2 linked regions of the Gimesia benthica genome follow. The protein of the gene in region 1 interacts with the protein of each later gene in a pairwise test. Links are inferred from orthologs where the notes say so. Each region holds a gene or a part of one and is shown in the gene's direction. Other genes may lie near its edges.

Region 1 (6,110 bases):
AGCGGCTTCGCTGGCTTTATACATCTGCTCGGTAAAGGCGTGAGTTGCCTGCTGCAACTCTTCACAGGCGGAATTGATGGCTGCCACATCCTCTTTCTCGACAGCATCATTCACCTTCTTCACAGAAGCTTCGATGGCAGACTTCGAAGAATCATCGATTTTCTCAGCATGCTCTTTGAGCAGCTTCTCGACTTCGTAAACCAGACGAGTTCCATTGTTCTTGGCCTCGGCCAGTTCCTTCTTTTTCTTGTCTTCATCGGCGTGTGCTTCCGCCTGCTTTTTCATATCTTCAATTTCGGTTTCCGACAGCCCGCTGGACTGCTCAATCCGAACTGAGGTCTCTTTTCCGGTCGCCACATCCTTAGCGGAAACATTCAAGATCCCGTTAACATCGATGTCGAAGACCACTTTGATCTGTGGTACCCCACGCGGAGCCGGAGGAAGTTCTTCCAGATTAAACTGCCCCAGCAGCCGGTTATCGTTGGCCATCTGGCGTTCTCCCTGGAACACCCGAACGGTCACAGCAGTCTGGTTATCGGCAGCGGTCGAGAAGACCTGATCTTTAGTAACCGGAATTGTTGTGTTACGTTCGACGAGTTTGGTCATGACGCCCCCTTCGGTTTCGATACCGAGCGACAGCGGTGTCACGTCCAGCAGAACAACGTCCTGCACATCACCGGCAATGATCCCCCTTGAATCGCGGCTCCGATTGAAACCACTTCATCGGGGTTCACACCCTTGTGAGGCTCTTTACCAAAGATCTTCTTAACGAACTCCTGAACCTTGGGAACACGTGTTGAACCACCAACCAGTACCACTTCATCGATGGCACTCGGATCCAGACCAGCATCTTTCAATGCCTGCTCGACCGGATTACGGCACCGCTCGACCAGTGGATCGATCAGCTTTTCGAATTCCGCACGGGTAATCGCCATCTGCAGGTGCTTCGCACCACTGCTGTCGGCTGTGATGAACGGCAGATTGATGTCGGTCGTCTGAGAAGATGACAGCTCTTTCTTCGCTTTTTCAGCTGCTTCACGCAGACGCTGCAACGCCATTGGATCACTGCGGAGGTCAATTCCCTGATCTTTCTTAAACTGATCAGCAATGTAGTTGATCAGTTCTTCGTCGAAGTCGTCACCACCCAGGTGACCATCACCGTTGGTGCTCAGGGTTTCGATCACTTCGTCACCGACTTCCAGCACGGAAACGTCAAACGTACCACCACCGAAGTCGAAGACGACGATCTTTTCATCATTCTTCTTTTCCAGACCATAAGCCAGAGCAGCTGCGGTCGGCTCGTTGATAATACGCGATACTTCCAGACCTGAAATCTGACCAGCGTCTTTGGTTGCCTGACGCTGTGCGTCGTTGAAGTAAGCAGGCACGGTCACGACAGCCTTGTTGACTTTGTGCCCCAGGTAGCTTTCAGCAGCTTCCTTCAGTTTCCGCAGAATCGATGCGGAAATTTCGGGAGGCGTGAGAGTCTTGCTGCCCGCTTCAATTTTCACATAGTCTTCGGGACCACCAACGATCGTGTAAGGCACGATCTTTTCTTCGTTCTGAACTTCGTTGTGACGACGTCCCATAAACCGTTTTACTGAGTAAACGGTATTCTTCGGGTTGGTCACAGCCTGACGTTTGGCTGGTTCGCCGACCAGTGTCTCGCCTTTATCGGTGAAAGCAACAACACTGGGAGTAATTCGGTTCCCTTCGAGGTTCGGGATCACTTTGGCTTCCCCGCCCTCCATTACTGAAACCACTGAGTTGGTGGTTCCCAAATCGATTCCGATGATTTTTTCACCTTGAGACGACATTTTGAGTTTCCCCTCTTTCTATATCGAGATTGCAGATCGATGACTGATTCAAAGCCCCTCATAATGGCCGTAAATGAAACATCGATCAGGGCTTGTTTTCCATTTTGATTTAATTCAGCCCAATTACGGGACAGTTGACACTGTATGCAAGGACCGTGCCAACAGATCCCCGACAGAGAGCGTTTAACGTAAGATATTTATATGAATAATCTTACAGACCTTCATACTCACTGAAATTCTAGCAGACAGGCAGCAATACTGCCATATTGACACCGCCCCCAAGTCAAGCCCGCCACAGCCAAAATGACATTTTGGCAGTCTCTGATGCCGGACCGCTGAAATAAGGGCTAAACAGTTCACACGCAAGGCCCAACCGCTTGACAGTCCCCAGATACGGCGGTACAAACTAGAACAATTGAAGACTACTCTGTCCTCTGCTCAAGCAAGGGACAAAACGTCCTTCACGTGTGCCTGCCTCGATCTATCTAACTGATTATTTTACAAATCCTTAGATAGTCTTTTCAAGGAAGGCACTCGGGAGAAACCCCGAGTTAAGAAATTCTTAAGGGATTGAAATTCCATAGTGAAACTGGCAGTGAGCATCGACCACACATCCAGGAAGGCTGTGATCTGGCTGCGGTTCATTTTCTGAGAGACAGAAACGAGACTCACATCCTGAAAGATTCCGATGGCCAAGAAAAAAGCGGTGAAAAAGCGAGCTTCCGTGACTAAACCGAAGTCAGCTCCCCAGAAAAAAGTTGTTCGCAAGACCAGCAAAAGCAGCCCCGCATCGATCCAGTCTGAGCTAAAAAAGCTCGATCGCGAAATCATCAAGCTGGTCAACAAACGCTGCTCAATGACGGTCAAACAGATCAAATCCGATCCGGAACCGCGCAAGGCCATGTTCGATCCTAAATCGGATGAAGAGCTTCGCGAGACCATCGAAAAACTCAATGCGCCCGGTCCCATGACCAATGCGTCCATCCGCGGCGTCTTTCGGCAGATCCTCAGCTCAGCCCGTCGACAGATACACCCGCAACGCGTCGCCTACCTGGGCCCTGCTTACAGCTATACGCACCTGGCAGCCCTGGAACGTTTCGGCGAAGAGGCCGACATGGTGCCTGTCAACACCATCGGATCCGTCTTTGAAGAGGTCAACCGCGGAAATACCGAATTCGGCGTTGTCCCTATTGAAAACAGCACCGACGGCCGCGTCGTCGACACCCTGGATATGTTCACCCGCCTTCCGCTGCGGATCTGCGGTGAAGTCCTGATTGCAGTGCACCACAATCTGCTGGCACGCTGCGAACGCAGTGAAATTACGGAGATCTATAGCAAACCTCAGGCCCTCTCGCAGTGCCGTGAATGGCTCTCCCGGAACATGCCACAGGCTCACCTGCACGAAGTAACCAGCACCTCGACCGCAGCCCAGCTGGCTGCCACCAAACCCGGTGCCGCAGCGGTCGCCAGCCATCAGGCATCGGTCGAATATGATCTGCAGATCATCGTGGAAGGGATCGAAGACAACGCCAACAATGTGACCCGTTTCGCCGTGATTGGTGAAGAGGTCTGTGAACCAACGGGTAAAGACCGCACTGCAATTCTGGTCCAGATTGCCCACAAAGCCGGCTCCCTGGCAGATACCCTGCAGATCTTCAAGAAAAACAAAATCAATCTGACCTGGATCGAATCATTCCCCCTGCGTGGTGAAGAGCCAGGATACCTGTTCTTTATTGACTTTGAAGGGCACGTAGAAGAGCCCCATATCAAGCGTACGCTGAATGATTTGTCTAAGAAGGTCGTACGACTCGAAACCATGGGCTCCTACCCCAGAAGTGGCATTCTGGAGTAAATCAGACCCCGGAATGAGTGATTGAGCCTCAGCGGCGCCCGTTTACCAGCATTATTCTGTCAAAAGAGGCTGCATTTCAGGATTTTGCGCGAGATTCCTTGAATCAGTCGCCCGGACTCAATACCTTATCCAGCACACCGAGGAAGCTGGTATTGTTCGAATTCCAGCTTTCATTTGCATTCGACTGATTTCTCGCTCCGATCTACCCGCAAAACCCGTCTGACGGGTTCCGATTCTGAGTCGAGCCTCAACCCACTATTTTTAGATAATATACAGGATCTATCATGCGTCGTTATCTCGTTGCCGGTAACTGGAAAATGAACACCACCAGAGAATCGGGTACTCAGCTGGCTCAGGCACTGGTCGCAGAAGTTCCTGCTGAAAATCCAGGGGTTGAAGTACTGGTCTGCCCCCCCTTCCCTTACCTGACTTCGATCGGCGATGTTGTTAACGGCTCGGGTGTCGGATTTGGAGCCCAGAACTGCTACCACGAAGCTCCCGGCGCTTTTACCGGTGAAACAGCAACCGAGATGCTGACAGACATCGGTTGTCGCTCCGTGATTCTGGGACACAGCGAACGCCGCCACATTCTCAAAGAAACCGACGCGGACATTAACCTCAAGGTGAAAAAAGCACTTGCCTCCGGTCTGCAGGTGATTCTGTGTGTTGGTGAACTGCAGAGCGAGCGGGAAGCCGATCAGACAGAAGCCGTCCTCGATACGCAGATGACCGGTGGACTCGACGGAGTCGATGCTTCAGCTTTCGATCAGATCGTGATCGCCTACGAGCCGGTCTGGGCGATTGGAACCGGCCTGACCGCCACTCCCGATCAGGCAGAAGCAGCACATCAGTACCTGCGTAACTGGCTGAAAGACAAGTATTCTGCTGAAATCTCAGACGCGACACGCATTCTGTATGGCGGCAGCGTCAAACCGGACAACGCCCAGGAACTGCTCTCGCAGGAAAACGTCGATGGTGCCCTCGTGGGGGGAGCCAGCCTCAAACCAGAGCTGTTCATTCCCATCATTCAGGCTGCCTCAGGACTGGCCACCAGCTGAAAACAGGCCACTTTATTCGAAATCGCTGCAGCTCAAGCTATAGATACGATTTACAGATCGTATTCGATTACTGTATGATTCAGCCAATCTGTCTGAGCGACAGCCGGTCTGTATAAATACGTTCACAGGACATTATTACCCCCTAGGATGAAACAATGATTCTTGCTTCTTTTCTGGATGCCATCACGGATCCTGCAACCCTCTTGATGACACTGCTGATGTTCTTCGGAGTCATGCTGATCATCATCATCCTGCTGCAGAAGGGTCGCGGCGGTGGACTGGCGGGAGCCTTTGGTGGCGCAGGCGGACAGAGCGCCCTGGGTACCAAAGCCGGTGATGTCTTCACCAAAATCACCATTGTGATGGCAGTCATCTGGGTAATTCTTTCCGGTGTTTCAGGGATTGTCACCCGCGCCAGCTCCAACAGCAAATACAAAGGTGGCGCTGCCGTAACTCCAGAAAAACCGACAATGGAAAGTAACGACAAAACAGAAGAAGCCGAGAAGGCCGCTACCGCTGAGGAAGATGCAAAATCGGAATTCAATACCAACATTCCGGAAGCACCCGCCAAACCTGAAGCGGAACCGAAGCCTGCTGCTGATAAAGCTGCCAAGCCCACAGAGGAAGCAACCAAGTCAGAACCCAAAACGGATTCAGCCAAGTCTGCTGAAACCAAACCGGCTCCCGAGAAGAAACCGGAAACACCTGCTGAAACAGGAAAGCCTGCCACAGAGCCTAAGTCGGAATAGTTCTTCAGAGATCTGAGACTGTTTCCTGTAACCTCATCGATTCCTGTATATCAGAAAAGAGTGTGTTGTGCTGCTGGGCATGACTGGTTTTGGAAGTTCGACCGCCGAAAATGACCGCCTGTCGGTCCAGGCTGAAATACGAACTGTCAATAACCGATACCTGAAAATTTCGACCCGCTACCCCGACTTTTATGCCAAGCTGGGCAGCCAGATCGAAAAACTGTTACGCAGTGCCATTACGCGAGGCACTGTGAATCTGACGTTGCGAATCGATCACCTGAACCGTCAAAGCGTCTACCTGCTCGACGATCAGGTAGTCCAGCAGTACTGGGAGCAGCTCAAAAAGCTGACAGAGGAATGCCATCTTCCCCTGCCAGACAGTCTCGACAGACTACTCACTCTGCCTGGCGCCGTAATCGATAATGATTCACGCACACACACTCCCGAATCGGACTGGCCCCTGATCGAAGAGGCCATCAAGGGGGCTCTTGTCGAACTGACCGAGTTTCGCCAGAAAGAAGGCGAGTCTGCCCAGGCAGACTTGCAGTCCAGCAACAAGACGATCGGCGAACAACTGGAAACGGTCAAACAGAAAGCGCCTCAGGTCGTCACCAGCTATCGCGACCGCCTGCAT
Region 2 (8,091 bases), 630 kb from region 1 along the record:
TGGTGGGAAGTCAGCAAAATTATCTTTGTTATCTTCCTCTGTGATAAATATTGCCAGATATATTGCTATGGGACTTTTCGTCTCGAGTTTAGTTCGAAGACTCTCGAGGCGGTAAAATGTGGGTTTATGTTTATGGATCATTTGTAAGAGGTGAGATAGATAATAATTCTGACTTCGATGTGTTGTGTCTACATTCTGATAATCCGATTCTAAACATTCCTTCTAATGTCCATACAATCTCTCTAAAAACGTTTAATAAAATGCATGAAGAAGGAGATCTTTTTGCCCATCATTTATATCGAGAAAGTGTGATGATTTATTCTGCAGATGGATCTGATTTGATAAGAGAAATGAAGGAACCTGCTTTTTATGAGAACTGGAAGAAAGATTTTGAATCTTTTACTCTCATTGCGCGATATGCAATGAAAGAGCTACGAGAGTCAAATAGTTCAGTCTTTTCAAAAGGGCTTCTATACATGTCTCTAAGGGATCTGGCAATGATATATTCTTATGTTGTGATGGGTGAGGCTAATTTTTCAAAATACTCGCCCTTTCAAATAGACAATCCTTTAGAAATGAGTATTGACCATTACGATCACCTGCGTGCAAGTAGGCTTTCATCAACTCGGGGGACATGGGCTGATGAACTATTGAAACCTTTACCAGACTCATGTATTGGTTTGTCTAAACGATGGATTGAAGTATTAAATGAAAAGGTGAGGCATCATGCATAAACGAATCAAATTACAATCAACAATTATTAAAATGGTAAATCAAATTACCCCTGGGAATAAAAATCTGACAGGTTTAAGTCGTGTCGCAATACATGACTGGAGAGTCCGAAATGGGCGACAAGACCACGATGAGGTCGAAGAGACCTTGTTATTGCTTTCAGAACAGATTGGTGCTCTACATGATCGATCAAACCCGCCTAAAGATGATGTGATTGATTCAAAAACAAAATTGCTTATTGAGAAATTGAAGAATCAAGTTAAAAATAAATCTTCTGAGATTTCTGTCTAATATTGTTTTTTCCTGCTGTCAAATCACTTATTCTTATTCAACAAAAAAACGCCTGACCCCCAAGTTGGGATTCAGGCGTTTTTGATTTTCTTAACGTGCCAATGGCTGACACAAGTAGCGGTGGAGGGACTCGAACCCCCGACACGCGGATTATGATTCCGCTGCTCTAACCAACTGAGCTACACCGCCGGATGGTGTGGGCGTCTGTGTTGAGACAGACACTCCTATCCTAGTGGAAGTTCGCTGGGGAGAAAAGGTTTCTCCGGTGCTAACTTCCTTAGATATCTCACGTTATCGGCAAAAAAGCCGTTGAGAAGTCGCAAGATTAACAAATTATTGTTAGTACGCAAGTCAACCGCCGTTTTCATTCGAAAATGTCGCAGAAATTCGTTGATTGTGGGGCTTTTCCGGGGGCGTTATACTCGAATCTGCTCATTTGATACCCCTGAATCTCGCTCTGGAGTGCCCGCATGATGAAATCGCTCGCGTTCGGTCTGGTTCTCTCGCTCCCGTTCCTCTCGATTGCCCCTCTCCCGGCAGCGGCACCTGCAGAAACACCCCCTGCCCTTGAGACAGTCACACGGACGACTGTGTTTGAGAAAGGGGAAGCCGGCTATCACGGGTTTCGCATCCCGGCGCTGCTGGTGACGCCCAAGGGAACGCTGCTCGCGTTTGCTGAGGCGCGGAAGAACAATCTGGGCGACAGCGGCGATATTGATCTGGTGCTCAAGCGGAGCAGCGACAACGGGAAGACCTGGTCTCCCCTGGCGGTGCTGTGGAATGACGGGGAGAACACCTGCGGGAATCCCTGTCCGGTGGTGGATGAGTCGACCGGGCGGATCTGGCTGCCGCTGACCTGGAATCATGGCAAGGATCATGAGAAGCAGATCAAGGCGCAGACCGGTTTGGATACGCGGCGGGTCTATATGAGTTATTCCGATGATGACGGTCAGACCTGGAAGCCGCCTTACGAAGTGACCGAGACAACCAAGAAGCCGGAGTGGACCTGGTATGCGACCGGGCCGGGCAACGGGATTCAGCTGACGCAGGGACCACATAAAGGGCGGCTGGTGATTCCCTGCGATCATAATGTGACGCTGGACGGAAAGGTGGTGCGGCGGTCGCATGCGATTTACTCGGACGATCATGGCCAGACGTGGCAGTTGAGTGAGCCGATCGGCGAGATGACCAATGAATGTGCGGTCGTGGAACTGGGCGACGGTCGGTTGCAGATGAATATGCGGAGCTATCACGGCAAGAACCGGCGGGCGATTGCGTATTCCGACGATGGCGGGGCGACCTGGTCTGAGGTGACGCTCGATGCGACACTGATTGAGCCGGTCTGCCAGGCGAGCCTGATTCGTGTCTCGTTTCCCAAATATGGAACGCCGGGTCAGATTCTGTTCAGCAACCCCGCCAGTAAAAAACGGGAAAAGATGACGGTCCGGTTGAGCAAAGATGACGGGCAGACGTGGGCGGCGTCGCGACTGGTGACGCCGGGTTCGGCCGCGTATTCCTCTCTGGCTTTATTGAAAAATGGTCAGGCGGGGCTGTTGTATGAGCGGGACCGTTATCAGAAAATCGAATTCGTGGCGTTTGATTTAAAACAGTTTACTGCCGGACGTTAGGTTGTGGTGTGGATCTGGTTAAAGGATGCGTCCAGACGACAGCGAATCAACCGGGGCGAATGCCCTGCGGCTAATGGCTTTATAAGTTAGCAGGAGTCCCCTCGCTGGGACTCCTTACTATTTTCTGAAAGATAAAGTGACCGCCGATGGATACATTACTTGATCGTTTTCTGCGTTATGTCAAAGTCGATACCCAGTCGGACGAAACCAGTCCCTCGTTTCCGAGCACGAAGAAGCAGCTGGATCTGAGCCGGATGCTGTGTGAAGAGTGCGAGCAACTGGGGCTGGAAGATGTGACGATCAGTGAGTACGGCATCGTGATGGCGACGATTCCAAGTACGGTCGAAGGGGATGTGCCGGCAATCGGCTGGGTGGCCCATGTGGATACATCGCCTGAATTTTCCGGGACGAATGTGAAGCCGGTCGTGCATGAGAACTATGACGGGAGCGACCTTGTGCTGCCCGGCGATACATCGCGTGTGTTGCGGGTCAGCGAGGAGCCCCGGTTGAAAGAGATGGTGGGCAAAACCGTGATCACCACGGACGGGACCACGCTGCTGGGCGCCGATGATAAATCGGGCGTGGCCGTGATGATGTCGGCGGCAGCGCACCTGATGAGTGATCGCTCGATTGCCCACGGTCCGATCCGGCTCTGCTTTACCTGTGACGAAGAGATCGGCCGCGGGATTGAGAAACTGGATCTGGATGTGTTTGGCGTCTGCTGTGCTTACACATTGGACAGTGACGGGAGTGGTCGCATCGATTCCGAGACGTTCTCGGCCGATCAGGCGGTGATTACCGTACGGGGCGTGAATACGCATCCTTCGGTTGGTAAAGGCGTGATGGTGAATGCGATTCGGATTCTGAGCGATTTGATCTCATCCTTGCCTACCGAAACACTGAGCCCGGAAACGACGGACGGTCGCGACGGTTTCATTCATCCCTATCATATCGAAGGGGGCGTGGCGGAAGCGTCGGCCCGGCTGATCCTGCGTGATTTTGAAACGGAGAAACTGGCCGAGTATGCCGGCCTGCTGGATTCACTGGCGCAGCCGCTGCGCGAGAAATATGCGCGGGCGGAAATCAAGATCGACGTGCATAAGCAGTACCGCAACATGCGGGACGGTTTAGTCAAGGAACCGCGGGCGCTGGAGAAAGCGATTGAAGCGACGCGTGCTGCGGGGCTGGAACCGAACCTGAATATCATCCGCGGTGGAACCGATGGGAGCCTGCTGACCGAAAAGGGACTGCCGACGCCGAATCTTTCCAGCGGTCAGCATAATCCGCATTCCCCCCTGGAATGGACGACCGTGGAAGAGATGGAAAAGGCCGTTGATGTTTTAGTGCAACTTGCGATTCTCTGGGGCCAGGAACGTTGAAGTTTTTCACGTCCAGTTGAGGATTTCTGTCAACGTACCCGCTTTTTTTTCGAAACACGCCGATCTGCTTCCGGTTATTCCGCCTGTGGAAGCTGGTGAATTCAACCAGACCTTAAGCATTCTGCTGCGCCTGATGTGGCAACGAGTTAAGACGATTCGCATCAGAAGGAAATCGGGCGACGGCGTGCTGTTCTCCTGTCAGTTATTTAAGCTGTAGCGATTGTGGGGATTGTACCACATCTTCATGAAAACGATTGTTTGACCACCGTTTTTTTGTGGCTTATGTTAAACATATCGGCAAGCTACCTGTTTAAATAATCGCTGTGCATTGACGTGTGCAGCGCTGTTTGGTGTTTCGCATTTCGTTTACTTGTGATGAGCCCTGATTGTGGTGGCCTTCAAGTACGAATTACGTGCATCGACATAGAGGGGGAACAATGTTTTCTACTACCAAGATGCGACTTCTTAAGAGAGTCTACTCGAGTTCGCTGTGTATCGTGTTACTGGGATGTCAGCTGGCGGTCACTACGACTGTCTCTTATGCGGATCCCGGTCCTCTGCCCATCGTGATTCCTGTTACTCAGACCCAGGCGGTTGCCAAAGGGGAAGAGTTCGAACGGACGCGGCAGTGGATTAAGGCTATTGAGCACTATGAAGAAGCGCTCAAGGAATGGCCGGACAATGACAGCATCAAGTACGGGCTGCGTCGTGCCAAGATTCATTTCGGCATTGATCGACGTTACCACGACGACAGCTTTAACAAAGTTCTGCTGGTCCAGTCCCGTCGCGAATCATTCATTCTGTATGACGAAATTTTAGCGAAGATTCAATCGCACTTCGTCGACGCGTTGAGCACAACCTCGTTTGTCGCTCATGGAACAGAAAGCCTCTACCTCGCTCTGGCCAACGATGAATTTGTGAAGGTGCATTTGAAAAATGTGCCACCGGAAAAGATTCGCAAGATGCGTCGGATTCTTCGCGAGAACTACTGGAACAAAGGTGTCAACGGTTTTCACGGTGCCCATCAGCTGATCAACGAGGTCTGTGACCTGTCGTATCAGACTCTGGGTCTGCGTGACTCAGCCGTGATTGCAGAATACACGTTCGGCGGCTGCAATGCCCTGGACGATTACAGTAGCTTCCTGACTCCCGAACGTCTGGGCGACCTGTATGACAACATCGAAGGCGAATTCGTCGGCATCGGTATCGAAATGAAAGCCGAGATTGGTGAAGGCATGCTGTTGATCAACGTACTGCCCGAGAGTCCTGCAGAAAACGCAGGCGTGCTGGCAGGCGATCATATTGTGAGCATCGATGGCACCGACTGTCGTCACATGACGACCGATGCGGCAGCGAATCTGCTGCGGGGCACCTCCGGCAGCCAGGTGGTACTGGAACTGGAAAGTCCCAAAACAGAACAGGTCCGGATGGCCCGCGTGACTCGCAAGGCTGTACAGGTTCGCAGTTTTCCGATCGTGAAGATGGTCGATCAGGAAAATGGAATCGGCTACATCAAAATGACCGGTTTCCAGAAAACCTCAGCAGCAGAACTCGACGCTGCCCTGCAGAAACTGCACGGCGAAGGCATGCGGGCTCTGATCTGGGACGTGCGTGGTAACCCGGGTGGTCTGCTCTCTGCAGCCGTGGAAGTGCTGGATCGATTTATCGATGAAGGCAAACTGGTTTCCACCAAAGGTCGCGTATCCGATCAGAACTGGAGCTACACCGCTCACCGTCCTGGTACCTGGAAGATTCCGCTGGTCTTGCTGGTGGATGAAAACAGTGCGAGTGCCAGTGAAATTGTGGCGGGAGCACTCACCGATCATCGTCGGGCGACCGTGGTTGGTCGCAAGACTTACGGTAAGTGGTCAGTCCAGAGTATCTTCCCGATCCGCGGATCTACGGGATTGCGTCTGACGACGGCCAAATTCTATTCGCCTCACGGAAACACATATGGTAAGATCGGGATCAAACCCGGAATCACGGTTGAGAAAGATGAACTGCGGACGGCCATGTATGGGGCGTCACAGGAACAGAAACTGGCAGCAGATTCTGATATCAAACGTGGCTTACAAATTCTGCAAAGGCAATATGCTGTAACACCATGATGGATGAACGTGCCGCCTGGCTGACCCAGGGAAAAGGAATTACTCCCAGCCTCCGCTGGTCATTTTCCACCGAAGCGCCACTCCTGGCGCTCGACCTGGCACGTGAAACAGGAGAAATACTGGCCGCCGATATTTCCGGCGGCCTTTATTTATTGGATCGGCAGGGTCAGTTCCTGCATCTGAACCGCGGGATCAGGGATGTGCAGCTGGTACACTGGAGCGATCACGGCAAGCGGGGGGCCGCGATCTACTCCGATAATAATATCTGCTGTTTCGATCGCGATCTGAACGTGATCTGGGCGATTTCCTTCTCCGTGGAATGCCTGGCGATTGCCATGGATTCCTACGGCGATTATGTCGCCGTCAGTCTGGCCAGCGGGAAAACGATTCTGATCGATTCCCAGAAAAAGAAGGTGGCCAGCTTTGAGACGATGAAGCCGCTGAGTTACCTCGAATTTCAGATGACCGAACCTCGTCTGATGGGGGCGGCTGAGAACGGCCTGGTCTGCTGTTATGACCTGGAAGGCAACTGTCTCTGGACGGAGAAGCACTGGTCGAATTGCGGCGGGCTGGCGATGTCAGGCGATGGTCAGCGGATCTACCTGGCGGGATTCAATTACGGAATCCTGATCTTCGATCATGAAGGCGATTCCGCGGGAACGCTGGTATTTGAAGGGACGCCGAAGGTCCTTGCCTGCGATTTTCAGGGGAACCGGATCGTCACCGCGACCATTGAACAGGAATTGTACTGGCTCAACCAGGAGGGCAAACTGCTGTGGGGCGGGATTATTCCTGATGAGGCGATCGAGGTCGCCTGCGACCCGTTCGGACAGTGGTGCGTCTGCGGTGCTAAATCAGGGCTGGTACAGTGTCTGGACTGGAGCGACTCACTTTAAATGTGTTTGTGTGGGGGGCGGTGCGAAGATGTGATGATGTGCACTAACCCGTTTTCTAGGCAGGATCGTAGAAAAGGGCCAAGGTCTATTTTGACTCTCCCCTTGCAAATGCTTATTATATAAGCTCTTCCTGCAACACATTTTTTGCGTCTCACTTTCAGTTCCTGTTGATTCACACTTTCTCACACACTGGCGACATGCGTTACTAACACCGGCGAATCAGATCATTTCTGGGGCAGGCGATGGCCAAGCGGAATAAAGATACTCCTGAAAAGAAAAAACGCCAGTCCGCGCGCGTGCCCAAGCTGGATTCGCTGGGGAAATATCAGATCGAGAAAGAGATTGGTGCCGGTGGCATGGGGGCTGTCTTTCTCGCTCGTGACACGACGCTGAATCGACTGGCGGCTCTTAAAATTCTGCCCCGCGACAAGGCGGAAAACCCGGTTCTGGTCAAACGATTCAAGGCTGAGGGACAGGCGGCTGCTCACCTGCGGCATGAGAATATCGTCTCCGTCTACGATGCGGGCGAAGAAGACGGTTATCTCTACATTGCCCTCGAGTATGTCGAAGGGACTGACCTGCATAACATGATCAGCAAGCGGACCCGACTACCTGTTCGGCGTTCGCTGGAGATTATCACGCAGGTGACAGAAGCCCTCTCGCACGCCTATCAGCAGGGAATCGTCCACCGTGATATCAAGCCGGCCAACATCCTGATTCGCCAGGATGGGGTCGTCAAGCTGACCGACCTGGGGCTGGCCCGTTCGATTGATGACAACACCGAAACCAGCATTACCCGGGCCGGTACGACTGTGGGAACGGTCGACTATATGGCTCCCGAGCAGGCACGGGACAGTAAAGCGGCTGATATTCGCAGCGATATCTATTCGCTGGGCTGCACCTGGTATCACATGCTGACCGGACGGGCCCCCTTCTCCGAGGGAAGCCTGACCAATAAACTGGCCGCACATGCTACTACTCCCCCTCCCGACCCGCGGGAATTGAATGAACGCGTGCCCGAAGGGATCGTGGCGATCATTCACCGGATGATGGCCAA

The links.
Region 2: the proteins of tpiA (region 1) and pepT interact in binary tests that used the Escherichia coli proteins (3 or more experiments, as listed by UniProt). The link is inferred for Gimesia benthica from one-to-one orthologs.

Annotation. Positions count from the first base shown.
Region 1 is NZ_CP043930.1:968,571-974,680, forward strand. Bases 3,047-5,840 are described here. They hold tpiA (triose-phosphate isomerase), read left to right. Parts: upstream 3,047-3,953; coding sequence 3,954-4,727; downstream 4,728-5,840. Other genes in these bases: pheA (prephenate dehydratase), read left to right, coding at 3,047-3,669; secG (preprotein translocase subunit SecG), read left to right, coding at 4,883-5,476; F1728_RS03970 (YicC/YloC family endoribonuclease), read left to right, coding at 5,544-5,840. In the rest of the region: more of pheA, read left to right, coding at 2,506-3,046; more of F1728_RS03970, read left to right, coding at 5,841-6,110. UniProt on the Escherichia coli protein: Involved in the gluconeogenesis. Catalyzes stereospecifically the conversion of dihydroxyacetone phosphate (DHAP) to D-glyceraldehyde-3-phosphate (G3P).
Region 2 is NZ_CP043930.1:338,146-346,236, reverse strand. The notes cover bases 1,935-4,913. They hold pepT (peptidase T), read left to right. Parts: upstream 1,935-2,797; coding sequence 2,798-4,030; downstream 4,031-4,913. Other genes in these bases: F1728_RS01480 (S41 family peptidase), read left to right, coding at 4,468-4,913; F1728_RS01490 (sialidase family protein), read left to right, coding at 1,935-2,651. In the rest of the region: F1728_RS01510 (pentapeptide repeat-containing protein), read left to right, coding at 1-115; F1728_RS01505 (nucleotidyltransferase domain-containing protein), read left to right, coding at 117-734; F1728_RS01500 (hypothetical protein), read left to right, coding at 727-1,023; more of F1728_RS01490, read left to right, coding at 1,494-1,934; more of F1728_RS01480, read left to right, coding at 4,914-6,138; F1728_RS01475 (WD40 repeat domain-containing protein), read left to right, coding at 6,135-7,034; F1728_RS01470 (serine/threonine-protein kinase), read left to right, coding at 7,277-8,091. UniProt on the Escherichia coli protein: Cleaves the N-terminal amino acid of tripeptides.